DNA from 3 places in the Streptomyces sp. NPDC001407 genome. Region 1 is predicted to be linked to each of the others. Evidence: riboswitches for the same ligand, from Rfam matches in the RefSeq annotation. Region 1 holds a riboswitch; each other region holds the start of a gene.
What was found. A riboswitch is a leader RNA that binds a small molecule or an ion and turns the genes downstream of it on or off. The one in region 1 is predicted to bind thiamine pyrophosphate.
Positions count from the first base shown of each region.

Region 2: another riboswitch for thiamine pyrophosphate. It lies ahead of thiC (phosphomethylpyrimidine synthase ThiC); the one in region 1 lies ahead of ACFY1P_RS32625 (thiamine ABC transporter substrate binding subunit).
Region 3: another riboswitch for thiamine pyrophosphate. It lies ahead of thiO (glycine oxidase ThiO); the one in region 1 lies ahead of ACFY1P_RS32625 (thiamine ABC transporter substrate binding subunit).

Region 1 is NZ_JBIAWF010000036.1:27,814-33,836, reverse strand. Features, by position in the region: gene frr (ribosome recycling factor) at 1-359, shown strand, start outside; gene ACFY1P_RS32635 (phosphatidate cytidylyltransferase) at 359-1,480, shown strand; gene rlmN (23S rRNA (adenine(2503)-C(2))-methyltransferase RlmN) at 1,569-2,675, shown strand; TPP riboswitch at 2,745-2,849, shown strand; gene ACFY1P_RS32625 (thiamine ABC transporter substrate binding subunit) at 2,845-3,930, shown strand; gene ACFY1P_RS32620 (ABC transporter permease) at 4,020-5,630, shown strand; gene ACFY1P_RS32615 (ABC transporter ATP-binding protein) at 5,631-6,023, shown strand, end outside.
Region 2 is NZ_JBIAWF010000010.1:65,252-71,274, reverse strand. Features, by position in the region: gene ACFY1P_RS15880 (SPFH domain-containing protein) at 1-1,465, opposite strand, end outside; gene ACFY1P_RS15875 (hypothetical protein) at 1,610-1,810, opposite strand; gene ACFY1P_RS15870 (YibE/F family protein) at 1,829-3,211, opposite strand; TPP riboswitch at 3,265-3,404, shown strand; gene thiC (phosphomethylpyrimidine synthase ThiC) at 3,398-5,155, shown strand; gene ACFY1P_RS15860 (hypothetical protein) at 5,231-6,023, opposite strand, start outside.
Region 3 is NZ_JBIAWF010000006.1:174,650-180,672, forward strand. Features, by position in the region: gene ACFY1P_RS11780 (thiazole synthase) at 501-1,307, opposite strand; gene thiS (sulfur carrier protein ThiS) at 1,317-1,556, opposite strand; gene thiO (glycine oxidase ThiO) at 1,553-2,731, opposite strand; TPP riboswitch at 2,729-2,840, opposite strand; gene ACFY1P_RS11795 (NAD(P)/FAD-dependent oxidoreductase) at 3,006-4,241, shown strand; gene ACFY1P_RS11800 (Rv2175c family DNA-binding protein) at 4,369-4,734, shown strand; gene thiE (thiamine phosphate synthase) at 4,836-5,489, shown strand; gene metF (methylenetetrahydrofolate reductase [NAD(P)H]) at 5,674-6,023, shown strand, end outside.

The sequences.
Region 1 (6,023 bases):
TGACGCCCTTCGACAAGAGCGCACTGCGCAATATCGAGCAGGCCATTCGCGACTCGGACCTCGGTGTCAACCCGAGCAACGACGGCAACATCATCCGGGTGACGTTCCCGGAGCTGACCGAGCAGCGCCGCCGGGAGTACGTCAAGGTCGCCAAGACCAAGGCCGAGGACGCCAAGGTCTCGATCCGTTCCATCCGCCGCAAGGCCAAGGACGCCCTGGACAAGCTCGTCAAGGACAAGGAGTCCGGCGAGGACGAGGTGCGCCGCGCGGAGAAGGAGCTCGACGACACCACCGCGAAGTACGTCGCGCAGGTGGACGAGCTGCTCAAGCACAAGGAAGCCGAGCTCCTCGAGGTCTGATGAACGACACATCCTGGGGGGCCCCGTCGAGCACCGGGTACTGGGGGTCCACCGACCGCGGACCCTCCCCCTCGCTCGGAGGGGACGTGCGCCCGGGCTCGGCGGGTCCTGTGCATGAGGCGGGCGCCGCGGCGCAGACTCGGCCCATGCCCATCGTGCCCTCCTCAGGCGGAGATCAGGAAGACCGTGACGAGGGGGCCGCCCACCTGCGCGGCCCTCTGTTCCGTGATGAACAGGAGCCCGACATCCGGCCCCAGGATTCTGCCCCGGAGCCTGCAGCCCCCCAGGCGCCCAAGGCCGGGAAGAAGAGCGCCGGCCGCGACCTCCGGGCCGCGATAGGGGTGGGACTGGGCCTCGGCGCGGTCATTCTCGCCTCCCTGTTCATCTACAAGCCCGTCTTCCTCGGCGTGATCGTCGTCGCGGTCGTCGTCGGGCTGTGGGAGCTGACCTCCCGACTGGCCGAGCGGAAGGCCGTCAAGGCCCCCCTGGTGCCGCTCGCGCTCGGCGGCGCCGCCATGGTCATCGCCGGCTACGCGAGCGGTGCCGAGGGCGCGTGGGTGGCCATGGCCTTCACCGCGCTCGCCGTGCTCGTGTGGCGGATGCCGGAGCAGCCGGACGGTTACCTCAGGGATGTCACGGCGGGCATCTTCGCCGCGTTCTACGTGCCGTTCCTGGCCACGTTCGTGGCCCTGATGCTGGCCGCGGGCGACGGCGCGTGGCGGGTGCTCACCTTCCTGATCCTGACGGTCGTCAGCGACACCGGTGCGTACGCGGTGGGCTGGAAGTTCGGCAAGCGCAAGCTGGCGCCGCGCATCAGCCCCGGCAAGACGCGTGAGGGCCTGCTCGGGGCCGTCCTGTTCGCCATGGTGGCGGGCGCGCTGTGCATGCGCTTCCTGATCGACGACGGCAAGTGGTGGCAGGGCCTGCTGCTCGGCCTCGCCGTCGCGGTCAGCGCCACGCTGGGCGACCTCGGCGAGTCCATGATCAAGCGCGACCTGGGGATCAAGGACATGGGTGCCCTGCTGCCCGGCCACGGCGGGATCATGGACCGGCTGGACTCCCTGCTGCCGACCGCCCCGGTGGTGTGGCTGCTGATGGTGGTCTTCGTCGGCAGCGCATAGGGCTCCGGCCTGCGCTTTCCTCGGTGAGGGGCTCGTTGTCCACAGGACGGCGGGCCCCTCTCCGCACGTCTGCGACACTGGTAGGACCATGCCTGCACCTGGAGAACTCACTTTCGTCGCGCCGCGCGGGGCCAAGCAGCCCCCGCGGCACCTTGCCGATCTCTCGCCCGCCGAGCGCCGCGAGGCGGTTGCCGCGATCGGCGAGAAGCCGTTCCGTGCGAAGCAGCTGTCGCAGCACTATTTCGCCCGGTACGCACACGACCCCGCGGCATGGACCGACATCCCCGCCGCCTCCCGCGAGAAGCTCGCGGCCGAGCTGCTGCCCGAGCTGATGAGTGTCGTCCGGCACATCTCGTGCGACGACGACACCACCCGCAAGACCCTCTGGCGGCTGCACGACGGCAAGCTGGTGGAGTCGGTGCTGATGCGCTACCCCGACCGGGTCACCATGTGCATCAGCTCCCAGGCCGGCTGCGGGATGAACTGCCCGTTCTGCGCCACCGGCCAGGCCGGCCTCGACCGCAATCTGTCGGCCGCCGAGATCGTGCACCAGATCGTGGACGGCATGCGCGCGCTGCGCGACGGCGAGGTGCCCGGCGGGCCCGCGCGCCTGTCCAACATCGTCTTCATGGGCATGGGCGAGCCGCTCGCCAACTACAAGCGGGTCGTCGGCGCCATCCGCCGGCTCACCGACCCCGAGCCCGACGGCCTCGGCCTCTCCCAGCGCGGCATCACCGTCTCCACCGTCGGTCTGGTCCCCGCGATGCACCGCTTCGCCGACGAGGGCTTCAAGTGCCGCCTCGCGGTCTCGCTGCACGCGCCCGACGACGAGCTGCGCGACACCCTGGTGCCGGTCAACACCCGCTGGAAGGTCCGCGAGGTCCTCGACGCCGCCTGGGAGTACGCGGAGAAGTCAGGCCGCCGCATCTCCATCGAGTACGCCCTGATCCGTGACATCAACGACCAGGCGTGGCGCGGTGACCTGCTCGGCCGGCTCCTCAAGGGCAAGCGTGTGCACGTCAACCTCATCCCGCTCAACCCCACCCCGGGGTCGAAGTGGACGGCCTCCCGGCCGGAGGACGAGCGGGCGTTCGTCCAGGCGATCGCCGCGCACGGCGTGCCGGTGACCGTCCGCGACACCCGTGGCCAGGAGATCGACGGCGCCTGCGGACAGCTGGCGGCGGCCGAGCGCTGAGCGCGGCCCCGAAGCGGCACTGATACGGTGCCATCGCGCCTCCGCGCGCACGAACGAACGCACAAATGAACACTCCGACAGGGGAGCGCGAGAGCGCTGAGAGTGCGGCACGGGCCGCAGACCCTCGGACCTGATCCGGGTCATACCGGCGTAGGGAGTCAATCGCACCATGAACACCAACCTCCGGCGTGCCCTCGGCGCGGCGGCCGCCGTCGCGCTCGGCCTGCCCGCGCTGGCCGCCTGTGGCTCGGGCGGCTCCGACAAGGCCGACGGCGGCAAGACCGTCACCCTCGTCTCGCACGACTCGTTCCAGATCTCGGACAGTGTGCTCAAGGACTTCGAGAAGCAGAGCGGCTACACCGTCAAGACGGTCAAGAGCGGTGACGCCGGAGCGGCGGTCAACCAGGCGATCCTGTCCGCCAGGCACCCGCAGGGCGACGTCTTCTTCGGCGTCGACAACACCCTCCTGTCGCGTGCCCTGGACAAGAACCTCTTCACGCCGTACGAGGCCAAGGGCCTGGACCGCGTCCCCAAGGACCTCCAGCTCGACGCCGCGCAGCACCGGGTCACGCCGATCGACACCGGTGACATCTGCGTCAACTACGACCGCGCGTATTTCGACGGCCACAAGCTGGCCCCGCCGCAGTCCTTCGACGACCTGATCAAGCCGGAGTACAAGGACCTCCTCGTCACGGAGAACTCCGCGACGTCCTCGCCCGGCCTCGCCTTCCAGCTCGGCAGCATCGCCAGGTACGGCGACGCCGGCTGGCAGGACTACTGGAAGAAGCTCAAGGCCAACGGCGTCGAGGTGGTCGACGGCTGGGAGCAGGCGTACAACCAGCGCTTCTCCGGCTCCGCCGCGGGGCGGAAGGCCAAGGGCGACAAGCCGCTGGTCGTCTCCTATGCCTCCAGCCCGCCCGCCGAGGTGATGGACGTGAAGCCGGAGCCGAAGGAGGCCCCGACCGGCGTCGCGACCGGCACGTGCTTCCGGCAGATCGAATTCGCCGGGCTGCTGTCCGGCGCGAAGAACACCGAGGGCGGCAAGGCGCTGATCGACTTCCTGCTGGGCAAGAAGTTCCAGGAGGACATGCCGCTGACCATGTTCGTCAAGCCCGCCGCCCAGGACGCCGCGCTACCGGAGCTGTTCACCAAATACGGCGCGAAGGTCACCGACCCCGCGACGCTCGCCCCCGAGAAGATCGCCAAGAACCGCGAGCAGTGGGTCAAGGCATGGTCCTCGATCGTCCTGAAGTAGACGTCACGGCAAGGCCGCCCAAGGCCCCCCGGACCGCCTCCGGGCGGCCCGGGAGGTCCCTCCGGCCGACGGTGGTGCGGCTCGGCCTGATGGCCGTGCCGCTCGCCTTCTTCGGGGTCTTCTTCGCCTATCCCGTCACCGCGATCGTCTCCCGCGGGCTCAAGGACGGCGGGCACTGGCAGTTCGGCCGCATCGGCGAGGTCGTCACCGATCCCGCGACCGGCCACGTCCTGTGGTTCACCACCTGGCAGGCCCTCGCCTCCACCGCGCTGACCCTCGCACTCGCGCTCCCCGGCGCGTACGTCTTCGCGCGTTTCGACTTCCCCGGCAAGCAGCTGCTGCGGGCCGTGGTCACCGTCCCCTTCGTCCTGCCGACCGTCGTCGTCGGCTCGGCGTTCCTGGCGCTGCTGGGGCGCGGCGGGCTGCTGGACGAGCTGTGGGGCGTGCGCCTGGACACCACCGTGTGGGCGATCCTCCTCGCCCACGTCTTCTTCAACTACGCCGTGGTCGTACGGACCGTGGGCGGCCTCTGGGCGCAGCTCGACCCGCGCCAGGAAGAGGCCGCGCGGGTCCTGGGAGCCGGGCGCTTCGCCGCCTGGCGGCGGGTGACACTGCCCGCGCTGGCGCCCGCCGTGGCCGCCGCCGCGCTGATGGTCTTCCTCTTCACCTTCACCTCCTTCGGCGTCGTGCAGATCCTGGGCGGCCCGCGCTACTCCACGCTGGAAGTGGAGATCTATCAGCAGACCGCGCAGCTGCTGGACCTGCCGACCGCGGCCGTGCTCACCCTCGTGCAGTTCGTCGCGGTGGCCGTGCTGCTCGTGGTGCACGGCCGGACCGTACGCCGCAGGGAGTCCGCCCTGAGGCTCGTCGACGCCGCGCGGACCGCCCGCAGGCCGCGAGGTGCGGCGCAGTGGGCGCTGCTCGGCTCAGTGCTCGCGGTGATCGCGCTGCTGGTGCTGGTGCCGCTCGTCCTCACCCTGCGCTCCTTCGACGGGCCCGACGGCTACGGACTCGCCTTCTACCGCGCCCTCGCCTCGGCGGGCGACAACGGCGGCACGTTCGTCGTCGCCCCGCTGGAGGCCATCGGCAATTCGCTGTCGTACGCGCTGGCGGCCACCGGCATCGCGGTGGTCGTGGGCGGCCTGGCGGCCGCCGCGCTCACCCGACGGGCGGGGAAGCTCGTCCGCGGCTTCGACGCGCTGCTGATGCTGCCGCTCGGCACCTCCGCCGTGACCGTCGGCTTCGGCTTCCTGATCACCCTGGACGAGCCGCCGCTGGACCTGCGCACGTCGTGGATCCTGGTGCCGCTCGCACAGGCCCTGGTGGGCGTGCCGTTCGTCGTGCGGACCATGCTGCCCGTGCTGCGCGCGGTGGACGCCCGGCTGCGCGAGGCCGCCGCCGTGCTCGGCGCCTCACCGCTGCGCGCCTGGCGCGAGGTCGACCTGCCGCTGGTGGGCCGCGCCCTGGCGGTCGCGGCCGGCTTCGCGTTCGCCGTGTCACTGGGCGAGTTCGGCGCGACCGTCTTCATCGCCCGGCCCGACAACCCGACGCTGCCCGTGGCCGTGGCCCGTCTGCTGGGCCGGCCCGGGGAGCTCAACTACGGCCAGGCGATGGCCCTCAGCACGATCCTGATGCTGGTGTGCGCGGCGGCGCTGCTGGTTCTGGAGCGCGTACGCACCGACCGTTCGGGAGAGTTCTAGATGTCCCTGCTGCGACTGGACGGCGTGACCGTCCGCTTCGGTGAGCGCGCGGCGCTGGACGCGGTGGACCTCCAGGTCGCCGAGCACGAGACGGTGTGTGTGCTCGGGCCGAGCGGCAGCGGCAAGTCCACCCTGCTGCGGGTGGTGGCCGGTCTCCAGCGGGCGGACGCCGGGCGGGTGTTCCTCTCGGGGAACGACCAGAGCGGTGTGCCGACACACCGGCGCGAGGTGGGCCTGATGTTCCAGGACCACCAGCTCTTCCCGCAGCGGGACGTGGGCGGCAACGTCGGCTTCGGCCTGCGCATGCGCGGGACCGGGCGCGCCGAGGCGGCGCACCGGGTGGCCGAACTGCTCGACATGGTGGGGCTGCCGGGCGCCCAGCGGCGGTCCGTC
Region 2 (6,023 bases), on a different contig from region 1:
TGCCGTTGCCCATGTCGTTGCCGGCGCCGTCGGCCGCCGGGCCGCCGAGGCCGGTCGCCCCCGGGCCCTGTGCCGTGCCCATGCTCGCGAGCAGCTGCCGTGCCAGGCCCAGGCCCGTGCCGCCCATCGTCAGGGCCTTCGCGAAGAGGTCGGACATGCCGTCCGCACCGTTCAACAGCACCATATGATCGACGTTTCCGAAGGCCTCCGCCCCGGCCCGCACGATCTCCGGCCAGTTCTCGGCCAGTTGCTGGGCGACCACCGCCTCCTGGTTCTCCGCCAGGGCAGCCGCCCTGGCCTTGATCGCCTCCGCCTCGGCCAGACCCTGCGCCCTCGCCGCCTCGGCCGCCGCCAGACCCCTGGCCTGCGCGGCCGCGGCCTCGGCCTCACCGGTCGCCCGGGTCGCCGCGGCGGCCGCGGCACCGCGCGCCTTGGTGGCCTCCGCCTCCGCGCCCGCCGCCGTCTTCACCCGCGTCGCCTCGGCGGCCGCCGCCAGCTCCGTCTCCCGGGCCTTCGCCTGCGCCGCGGAGATCCGGGCGTCACGCTCCGCCTCGGCCAGCGTCCGCTTCTCGTACGCCGCGGCGTCCGCCGGCTTGCGGACGTCCGCCTGGAGCTGCTGCTCCTTGCGCTGCGCCGCGAGCTCGGCGACCCGCGTCTCCTGGACCACGACCTCCTGCTGCGCCGCCGCCTCCGCCAGCGGGCCCGCCTGCCGGGCCTTGGCCGCTGCGCTGTCCCGCTCGGCCTGATAGCCGGCCCGCAGGATCTCGCTGTCGCGGGTCGCCTCCGACATCCGGGCGGCGGCCTGCTGCTCCGCCTCCGTGGCCAGCCGGTCGGCCTCGGCCTGGGCTATCCGGGCGTCCCGGTGCACGGCGGCCGCGTGCGGCGCGGAGAGGTTCTTGATGTAGCCCGTGGGGTCCTGGATCTCGTGGATCTGCAAGGAGTCGATGATCAGACCCAGCTTCTCCATCTCGGTGCCCGAGGCTGCCCGGGTCTCGCCGGTCAGCCGCTCGCGGTCGCGGATCATGTCCTCGACCGTCAACCCGCCGACGATCGAGCGCAGGTGACCCGCGAAGACGTTGTGCACCCGGTCGCCCATGTGCTTCTGCTGGTCGAGGAAGCGGCGGGCGGCGTTCGCGATCGACACGAAGTCGTCGCCCACCTTGAATATCACCACGCCGTGCACCTTGAGCGGGATGCCCTGCTGGGTGACGCAATCCACGTTCAGCTCGGCCTCGTTGAGATCCAGCGACAGCTTCCGCACCACCTGCACGCCGGGCAGAACGAGCGTGCCCCGCCCGGTGACGATCCGGAAGCCCATGCCTTCTTCCAGACCCTCGGTGCGGTGCTTGGAACCGGAGATGACCAGCGCCTCATTGGGCTCCGCCACCCGCCACATCAGCTTGAACAGCCCGATCACGACGGCCATGCCGACGACGACGGCCCCCGCCACGATGCCGATGAGCATCGCTCATCCCCCCTTTGACGGCTCCTGGGTGCGGAGCCTGTGATCGAAAGTGTGCGCCCGCGCAGGCCGGTGGTGAAGAGGCCCGGGAGTCTTGGCGTTTTCTTGACGCCTGGCACCCCGCGAACCCCGCGCACCCCCGGCGGATCAGCCGTACGCGGCCGCCACATAGACCGTGCGCGGCGGCTGATACTCCACGATCACCACCACCGTGCCCCGCTCCAGGCGCTCGCCCGCCTCCACCGCGTACGCCAGGAACGCCTCCGCACCGCCCCTGACCCGCACGATCACCTCGCCGACCAGCCCCGGGCCGACCGTCCCCGTCACCCTGCCCTGCTCACCGATCACCGGCTCCCCCTCCCGCGATCACTTCGCCCGGCGGCGCCTCCCGCCCCGGGACGCCCCCCGCGCCCTCGGACCGCTCTTCGCCCGCGTCTTCGTATTGTGCCGGTCGGCACTGACAACGAGCGCCGCCAGCGCGGTCGTCACCGGCACCGAGGCCACCAACCCGATGCTGCCGACCAGCGTGCGCACGATCTCCTCCGCGACGATCTCGCTCGTCGCGACCCGCCCGATCCCGCTGTCCGCGATCGAGAACAGCAGCATCAGCGGCAGCGACGCGCCCGCGTACGCCATCACCAGGGTGTTGACCACCGACGCGATGTGGTCGCGCCCGATGCGCATCCCCGAGCCGTAGAGCTTGCGCCAACTCGCGCTCGGATCCGCCTCCTTCAGCTCCCACACCGCCGACGTCTGCGTCACCGTGACGTCGTCGAGCACGCCCAGGGAGCCGATGATGATCCCGGCGAGCAGCAGGCCGCGGATCTCGATCTCGGGGTAGAGGCCGTGCACCAGGCCGGTCTGGTCGTCGGTGTCACCCGTCAGGTGCGCCCACTGCGTGAACAGCGCGCCGAGCAGCCCGATGAGCATCAGGGAGGTGAGCGTGCCGACGACCGCCACGGACGTCCGCGCGTTGAGGCCATGACACATGTAGAGCGCGATCAGCATGATCGCGCTGCCGCCGACCACAGCCACCAGCAACGGGTCCGAACCGTGCAGGATCGCGGGGAGGATGAACAGCGTCAGCACCCCGAAGCTGACCACCAGGGCGACCAGCGCGAAGACCCCGCGCAGCCGGCCGACCACCACGACGGCCAGCGCGAACAGCCCGGCGAGCAGCGCCATGGGCAGCGTCCGGTCCACGTCGGTGACCGCGTACTGGAGGTTCTTGGGCGCCTTCGGCGCGTACGCCAGGACGACTCCCTGGCCCACCGTGTAGTGCCGCGAGGCGCTCGGCTGCACGAGCTCGGTGAAAGTGCGGCCCTTGTCCGGGCCCGAGGTCACCTCGATCTCCGACTTCTCGCACGGCCCCTGCGCCGCGGGCGGTCCGCCGCCCGGCTGCGGGGACTGCTGCTGCGGTGTGGCGCCCGCCTTGGAGCAGTCGATCTCCTCGATCTTCACCACTCGCCCCGACCGCGTCTGCTGGTCGAGACCGAGCCCGGAGTGCTTGTGGGGCGGCGCCCCGCCCGGCCACATCACGATCAGCCCCGCGAGCACCGCGACGGCGAAGGGGATGAGCACGGCCGCGATCACCTTGCGCAGGTGCGCGGAGACGGGCGTGGGCGGGCCGTGGCTGTGCGAGTGGCCGTGGGAATGACCATGTGAGGAGGCATGGGAGTGATGGCCGTGAGGCAGGGGGCGGGGGAGGTCGGTGGGGGACTGCGGTTCCGTGGGGGTCACGTCACGCATCATCGCAACCCCCTCTGGTCCTCCGTACGGGGGAAGCGCTAGCGTGGTGGCACCTTTGCAATCGCGGGAGCTCGGAGCACCGGGCTGAGAGGGCGCTGACCTCCGTACGGCTGGCACGTACGGGAATCGCTGCGTCGACCGCCGAACCTGTTACCGGGTAATGCCGGCGTAGGGAGTTCTGGTCTCATGACCTCGCAGGATGCACGCACGTCCGAAACCGGTCCGATCGGCTGGCACAAGGACTACGTGACCGGCTCGCGGCCGGACCTCAGGGTTCCGGTGCGGCGGGTGCATCTCACCAACGGGCAGGACGTACGGCTGTACGACACCTCCGGCCCGTACACCGACCCGGCCGTCGAGACGGACGTCCGCCGTGGCCTCCAGCCGCTGCGGGAGAGCTGGATCATCGGCCGCGGTGACACCGAGGAGTACGCGGGGCGCCCGATGCGCCCCGAGGACGACGGCCTCAAGCACACCTCTCCGCGCGGGGGGCTGAAGAACCTCGACGCGGTCTTCCCCGGCCGCCCGCGCCAGCCCCGCCGGGGCCGGTCCGGCGCCGCGGTGACCCAGCTCGCGTACGCCCGGCGCGGTGAGATCACCGAGGAGATGGAGTACGTGGCCCTCCGGGAGAACGTCTCCCCGGAGACCGTCCGCGAGGAGATCGCGGCCGGCCGGGCCGTGCTCCCCGCCAATGTGAACCACCCGGAGATCGAGCCGATGATCATCGGCAAGAAGTTCCTGGTCAAGGTGAACGCCAACATCGGCAATTCCGCCGTCACCTCCTCGATCGAGGAGGAGGTCGAGAAGATGACCTGGGCGACCCGCTGGGGCGCCGACACGGTCATGGACCTCTCGACCGGCCGCAACATCCACACCACCCGCGAGTGGGTGCTGCGCAACTCCCCCGTGCCGATCGGCACCGTGCCGCTCTACCAGGCCCTGGAGAAGGTCGACGGCAAGGCCGAAGAGCTCACCTGGGAGATCTACAAGGACACGGTCATCGAGCAGGCCGAGCAGGGCGTGGACTACATGACCGTCCACGCGGGCGTGCTGCTGCGCTACGTCCCGCTGACGGCGCGCCGCAAGACCGGCATCGTCTCGCGCGGCGGCTCGATCATGGCCGCCTGGTGCCTGGCGCACCACAAGGAGTCGTTCCTCTACGAGAACTTCGAGGAGCTCTGCGAGATCCTCGCCTCGTACGACGTGACGTACTCCCTCGGCGACGGCCTGCGCCCCGGTTCGATCGCGGACGCCAACGACGAGGCGCAGTTCGCCGAGTTGAGGACGCTGGGCGAGCTCAACACGATCGCCAAGCGGCACAACGTACAGACGATGATCGAGGGCCCGGGGCATGTCCCGATGCACAAGATCAAGGAGAACATCGACCTCCAGCAGGAGATCTGCGAGGAGGCGCCGTTCTACACGCTCGGCCCGCTGACGACCGACGTCGCGCCCGCGTACGACCACATCACCTCGGGCATCGGCGCGGCGATGATCGCCTGGTGGGGCACGGCGATGCTCTGCTACGTCACGCCCAAGGAGCACCTGGGCCTGCCGGACCGCGACGACGTCAAGACCGGTGTGATCACGTACAAGATCGCGGCGCACGCGGCGGACCTCGCCAAGGGGCACCCGGGCGCGCAGGAGTGGGACGACGCGCTGTCCGACGCCCGCTTCGAGTTCCGCTGGGAGGACCAGTTCAACCTGGCGCTCGACCCGGACACGGCACGTGCCTTCCACGACGAGACGCTGCCGGCGGAGCCCGCGAAGACGGCGCACTTCTGCTCGATGTGCGGGCCCAAGTTCTGCTCGATGAAGATCTCGCAGGACATCCGCCGTGAGCACGGCGGGGAGCTCGCCGTCGATCCCGAGGCGGGGATGGCGGAGAAGTCCAAGGAGTTCGCGGCGGCGGGCAACCGCGTCTATCTGCCGATCGCCGACTAGGAGTTCAGCCGCACGGTCCGAGAGGCCCCGGCCGGTGTCGGGGCCTCTCGCGTGTGCCGTGCCGCGGGCCGGCGGTCAGCCCGGACGGTTGTCCGGGCCGCCGTAGTCCGGGCTGGTGAAGTCGGGGCTGGTGTAGCGCGGGCGGACGTGCGGGGAGGACTCGCTGTCGGGGCTGGTGAAGCCGGGGCGCGAGTACCCAAGGGTCGGGGTGCGGCTGTGGTTCTCGTGCTGCCTCGGGACGTACGAAGACGGCGTGTTGAGCGGGGCGTTGGCCAGGGCTTCCCGGAGGAAGGGCAGTATGCCGCGGTGGAGCAGCGCCTGCCGCCATGCCTCCCCGGCCCGGTCGGCCTCCTCGCTCAGCCCGGCTCCCCGGGCGTCCGTCCCCTCGCCGACGCCGTTGCGCAGGGCGGTCACCACCATGCCGATCATGGCGACGAACGCACCGGCGGCGGTGAGCCCGGCGAACCACCAGCCGATGGTGATCATTGGCTCGCCGACAGACGGGTTGGAGCCGACCGTCCGCAGGACGTAGCCGACGAGGAGGAAGATCAGGGCGGCGATCCCGGCGAGCACGGGAGCCAGCACGGCGACGACCGCTCCGGCGCCCGCGCCGGAGGATTCCACGACCTCGCTGTCCGCGACGCCGAATCCGTCGGGGGCGCTTTCATCACCGTGCACGCCCCCGGCGCTCACGTTTTGGGGGTGCATGCTCGCGGAGAGCGCACGCAGAGCGTCGCGCGCCCTTACGTAGTTCTGGTATTCGGTGGTCGCGCACGCCGAGATGGCGGTCATGGCATTGAGCGCCATGGTGCGCAACTGTTCTGCATTGAGCCGCTGTCCTATCGCGGCGGCCAGTTCCGGGTCATGG
Region 3 (6,023 bases), on a different contig from region 1:
GCCTTGTTTCCGGGGGGTTCCCCGGGCTCCTGGGTGCGGGTGCTTGGCGCCTGCGGCGGGCTTTGTTCCCCTACCCCGCCCCTTCCCGAAACTGGGGCGCGTGCCCCAGACCCCCGAGTGCGGGCCCGTTGCCGCCTACGGCGGGGACGCCCTGCGGGCGTGTCCTCAAGCGCCGGACGGGCTGGTGGTGCGGGTTCGCTGCTCCTCCCAGCCCCGCTCGGAGGTGCCCCCAACGGGTTGGTGGGGTGGACCGTGGCTCGTGATGCTGCGGGCCGGCAGGCTACGAGACCCGCAGGTGACGAACTCACGGTCCGTTCATCCAGCCCGTCCGGCGTTTGAGGACACGGCCGCAGGGCGTCCCCGCCGCAGGCGGCAAAACAACCCGCAGGGTAGAACCCACGGTCCGTGAATCCAGCCCGTCCGGCGATTGAGGACACCGCCGCGCAGCGGTGGTGCGGATGGGACGGCCCGCAGGCGACGCGCCAAGAGAAACCCCCGGCCTATCCGCCGTCGCCAAAGGCAGGGCGTTCCGGGTCGAAGGTCGGCAGACCCTCTGTGGGGGACGACGCCTCCGCGAAGTGGCGGCGCGGGATGCGGCCCGCTCGGAAAGCCAGGCGGCCTCCCTCGACCGCGTGGCGCATCGCCTCCGCCATCAGGGCCGGGTCCTGCGCGCGGGTGACCGCCGAGGCGAGCATCACCGCCGAGCAGCCGAGCTCCATCGCGATCGCCGCGTCCGACGCCGTGCCCGCGCCCGCGTCAAGGATCACCGGCACCCCCGCCCGCTCGGTGATCAGCTGGAAGTTGTGCGGGTTGCGGATGCCGAGGCCGGAGCCGATGGGCGAGCCCAGCGGCATGATCGCGGCGCACCCGGCGTCCTCCAGGCGGCGGGCGAGCACCGGGTCGTCGTTGGTGTAGGGCAGCACCGTGAAGCCGTCGTCCACCAGGATCTCCGCCGCTTCCAGCAGCTCGACCGGGTCGGGCAGCAGCGTGCGCTCGTCGGCGATCACTTCGAGCTTGACCCAGTCGGTGCCGAGCGCCTCCCGGGCCAGGCGGGCGGTGAGCACGGCCTCCCCGGCGGTGTAGCAGCCCGCCGTGTTCGGCAGGACCCGGATGTCGTGCCGGGCGAGCAGCGACAGCACCGAGCCCCGTACGTTCGTGTCCAGCCGCCGCATGGCCACCGTGGTGAGCTCGGTGCCGGAGGCGAGCAGCGCGCGCTCCAGGACGTCGAGGCTGGGCGCGCCGCCGGTGCCCATGATCAGGCGGGACGTGAAGGCGGTGCCCGCGACGGTGAGCAGATCGTCTGCCATCTGGGCTGATCAGCCTCCCTGCACTGCGGTGAGGACCTCGACGCGGTCGCCCTCGCCGAGCGTGGTGCCGGGCCACTGGCCGCGCGGTACGACGGCCTCGTTGACGGCCGCCGCGACCCCGCTGTGCGCCGTGGTCAGCGAGGCCACGAGGCCGTCGAGGGTCAGGCCCCGGGGCACCGAGCGGCTCTCGCCGTTGAGGCTGATGCCGACGTGGGCCTCGGGGCTGTCGGTGGGGTCCATGGGGTTCATACGGGCAGCTCCTGGAGCGCGTTCGAGAAGCGGAGGGGAGAGAACGGGCGGGCCTCGTCCGGCAGCCGTCCGGTGGTCAGCGCCTCGGCCATCACGTCGCCGGTCAGCGGGGTGAGGAGCACGCCGTTGCGGTAGTGGCCGGTGGCGGCGAGCAGGCCGGGCAGGGCCGTGGGGCCCAGCAGCGGGGCGTTGTCGGGCGAGCCGGGGCGCAGCCCGGCGCGCGTCTCCACCAGGGGCAGCTCGGTGATGCCGGGCACCAGCTCATGGGCGTCGCGCAGCAGTTCGTAGACGCCGCCCGCGGTGACGGTCGTGTCCCAGCCCAGCTCCTCGGTGGTCGCGCCGACGACCAGCTCGCCGTTCTCACGCGGCACGAGATAGACGTGGCCGCCGCGCACCACCGCCCGCACGGTCCGCGACAGGAAGGGCGCGTACGCGTCGGGCACGCGCAGCCGCAGGATCTGGCCCTTGACCGGGCGCACCGGCGGCAGGACGTGCTCGGGGACGCCGGCGAGGGTGCCGCTGCGGCTGCCCGCGGCGAGCACGGTCCGGCCGGCGCCGACGCGGGTGCCGTCGGCGAGTTCGGCGCCGGTGGCCCGGTCACCGGAGAGCAGCAGCCGTACGGCCTCCGCGCGGTGGAAGGCGACCCCCGCCCGTTCGCAGGCCGTCAGCAGGGCCCCGGCGAGCCGCCGGGGGTCGGTCTGGTGGTCGCCGTCCACCCGCACGCCTCCGCGCACGCCCGGCGCGAGCATCGGCTCCAGCCGGCGGCACTCACGCCCCGACAGCCACTGGGCGTCCAGACCGCACCGCTCCTGGAGGGCGTGCAGCTCCCGCAGATGGGCCCGGTCGTCGGCGTCGAGGGCGACGGCGAGGGTCCCGCAGGCGCGGTAGCCGGTGTCCTGGCCGCTCGCCTCCTCCAGCTCCGCCGTGAACTGCGGATAGCGCCGCGCGGACGCCAGATTGAGCGCGAGCAGCTCCTGCTCGCCGTAGTGCAGCTCGGTCACCGCGGCCAGCATCCCGGCCGCCACCCCGGCCGCGCCGCCGCCCGGCGCGGGATCCGCGACGGCGGTGCGCAGGCCGCGCTGCGCGGCACGCCACGCCGTGACCAGACCGATGACACCGCCGCCGACCACGAGGACGTCGTACGTCCCCGGTGACGCTGTTGAAGACGCGTGCATGGGCGTCCAGCCCCTCCCTTCGCCGGCATGACCCGGATCAGGTTCGTACGGTCGGAGGCCGCCAGCCTCCCTCTCAGCCCGGTCCGTCCGGGCTCCCGCGAGTGCTTGTACAGCGGCCACCCTAGTACGCGCCGCGAACCGTCCGGAAGGCCGGACGGGGGCGGCCGGAGGGGCGTGCGCGGCACCGGGGCGCGCCAAACACCGTGACGTTGTGTCAGAGGTCTCGCTACGCGGTGCTCCGGTCGGGACGGGCCGCCGCCCTACAGTTGACCGGGTGAGCGAGCACCGGAACGAACCGCAGACCACCAGTGACCGGCGGGCCGTCATCGTGGGGGCCGGAATGGCCGGGGTGCAGACCGCCGTCGCCCTGCGTGAGCAGGGCTGGACCGGCGCGATCACCCTGCTGGGCGCCGAGCCCCACCAGCCGTACGACAGGCCGCCGCTGTCCAAGGCCGTGCTGCTGGGCAAGGCCGAGGGCTCCGCCTTCGAGGTGGACTTCGCCTCCCTCGGCATAGACCTCGAACTCGGCCGGGAGGTCACCCGGCTGCGGGCCGGCGAGCGCCTGGTGGACACTTCCGCGGGGCCCGTTCCGTACGACGTGCTGGTCATCGCCACCGGCGCCCGGCCCGTCGAACTGCCCGGCAGCGCGGGTGTCCCGGGCGTGCACCTGCTGCGCACCCTGGACGACGCGGAGCGGCTGCGCCCGGTGCTCGCCGGGCAGCGCGACGTGGTGGCGGTCGGCGCCGGGTGGATCGGCGCCGAGTTCGCCACCGCCGCGCGCGAGGCGGGCTGCCGGGTGACCGTCGTCGAGGCCGCGGACCGCCCCCTGGCCGGTGCCCTGCCGGCCGAGGTCGCCGCCCACATGACCGCCTGGTACGCCGACAGCGGCGCCCGCCTGCTCACCGGCGCGCGCGTGGCCGCCGTGGAACCCGGCGCCGTGGTGCTGGCCGACGGCACCCGGCTGCCCGCGGACGCCGTACTCGTCGGCATCGGCGCCCGCCCGGCGACGGAGTGGCTGGCGGGCTCGGGCGTCGAGCTGGCCGCCGACGGCTCCGTGGTCACCGACGACCGGCTGCGCACCTCCGTGCCCGGCGTCTACGCGGTCGGCGACTGCGCGTCCTTCCCGTCCGCCCGCTACGGCGAGCGGCTCCTGGTCCACCACTGGGACAACGCCCTCCAGGGCCCGCGCACGGTCGCCGGGAACATCGTGCACGGCACGGCCGAGGGGCCCATCTACGACCCGGTGCCGTATTTCTGGTCCGAGCAGTTCGGGAGGTTCGTGCAGTACGCGGGCCACCACGTCGAGGGCGACGAGCTCATCTGGCGCGGCGACCCGGCGGGCGCCGCCTGGACGGTGTGCTGGGTGCGCGGCGAGGTCCTCGTCGCCCTCCTGGCCGTCGGCCGCCCGCGCGACCTGGCCCAGGGCCGCAAGCTCATCGAGCGCGGCGCGGCCATCGACCGGGCACGGGCGGCGAACGCCTCGGTCCAGCTGAAGGCGGCGGCGGTGTGAGCGCCCGCTGAGGGCTCCGGGGGAGGCCGCCTCCCCCGGGCGTCTCCCGGGCCCCGCGCGACGCGCCGCCGACAAGGTCGGGTCAACCTGGCTACCGACTGTCAGTCCCAGATGGCAGGCTTGTCCCGTGACCGAGATTGACGCAAAGATCGATGCTCTCGTCCCCGCCTGGCTCAACCTCCCCGACATCGCGGAAATGCTCGATGTCGAGGTGACGCGCGTCCGGCAGCTGGTCAAGGAGGGCCAGCTGATCGCGGTGCGCCGTGGCGAGAACCGAGTGCTCCAGGTGCCCGCCGAGTTCATCGGCGAGGGCAAGGTGATCAAGGGCCTCGCCGGCACCTTGACGCTGCTGAGGGACGACGGCTTCAGCGACGAGGAAATGCTGGAGTGGCTCTTCACTCCGGACCCGACCCTGCCCGGCACCCCGGCGCAGGCCCTGCGCGAGAATCGTGGCACGGAGGTGAAGCGCCGCGCCCAGGCGCTCGCCGTCTGACCCGTCCGCAGGCGCTGTAGAAGCGTAAGAGAGAACCGTCCGGTGTGCGGGCGGGGCCCCGGGCCCCGCCCGCACACCGCCGACCCGGGGGGATCCACCCGATGTCCGTCACCGCGCGCGAGCGGCTCGCCGACGCCCGGCTGTATCTGTGCACCGATGCCCGCAAGCGCCAGGGAGACCTGCCGGAATTCCTGGACGCGGTCCTCGCCGCCGGGGTGGACGTCGTGCAGCTGCGCGACAAGGGCATGGAGGCGGGGGAGGAGCTGGAGCACCTCGCCGTCCTCGCCGACGCGGCCCGCCGCCACGGCAAGCTCCTCGCGGTCAACGACCGCGCGGACGTAGCCCACGCCATCGGCTCCCAGGTGCTGCACCTGGGCCAGGGCGACCTGCCGGTGCCCGCCGCCCGCGCGATCCTCGGCGCCACGGTGCTGATCGGGCGCTCGACCCACGCCGAGGCGGAGGTGGACGCCGCCGTCGCCGAGCCCGGCGTGGACTATTTCTGCACCGGCCCCTGCTGGCCCACCCCGACCAAGCCGGGCCGGCACGCGCCGGGCCTGGACCTGGTCCGCTACACCGCCGCACTGAAGCCCGCGCGGCCCTGGTTCGCCATCGGCGGCATCGACGCCACCAATCTGGACGAGGTGCTGGAGGCGGGCGCCCGCCGGGTCGTGGTGGTCCGCGCGATCACCGAGGCCGACGACCCCGCCGAGGCCACGGCCCGCCTCGCGAAGCGCGTCCGCGCGTACGGAGCGTGATGCCCGGCGGCGCGACGCCGCCGGCACCATCCGCCACGGACCGGTCAGGAAGCGGCCAGGGAACGTCGGTCAAATGTCAACGGGACATGAACAGACTGTCCAGAAAGTGGACGAGAGACCGGCTAATCGGTCATATCGCAAATGAGGGTTGGGGCTGCGCGGAACCGCTGGTTAACTTGCCGGTATGGCCCTTGGCACAGCCTCCACCAGGACAGACCACGCCCGCACGGTGCGTGAGCTGCTCGCCTCAGGCGCGCAGTCCTATTCGTTCGAGTTCGCGGCCCCGAAGTCCGAGAAGGGCGAGCGGACCCTGTGGAACGCCATCCGGCGGATCGAGGCCGTCGGACCCACCTTCGTCTCCGTGACCTACGGCGCGGGCGGCTCCTCCCGTGAGGGCACCGTCCGGGCGACCGAGCGGATCGCGACGGACACCACGCTGACGCCCGTCGCGCACCTCACCGCCGTCAACCACTCGCTGGCCGAACTGCGCAACATCATCGGCCAGTACGCCGACGCCGGCATCCGCAACATGCT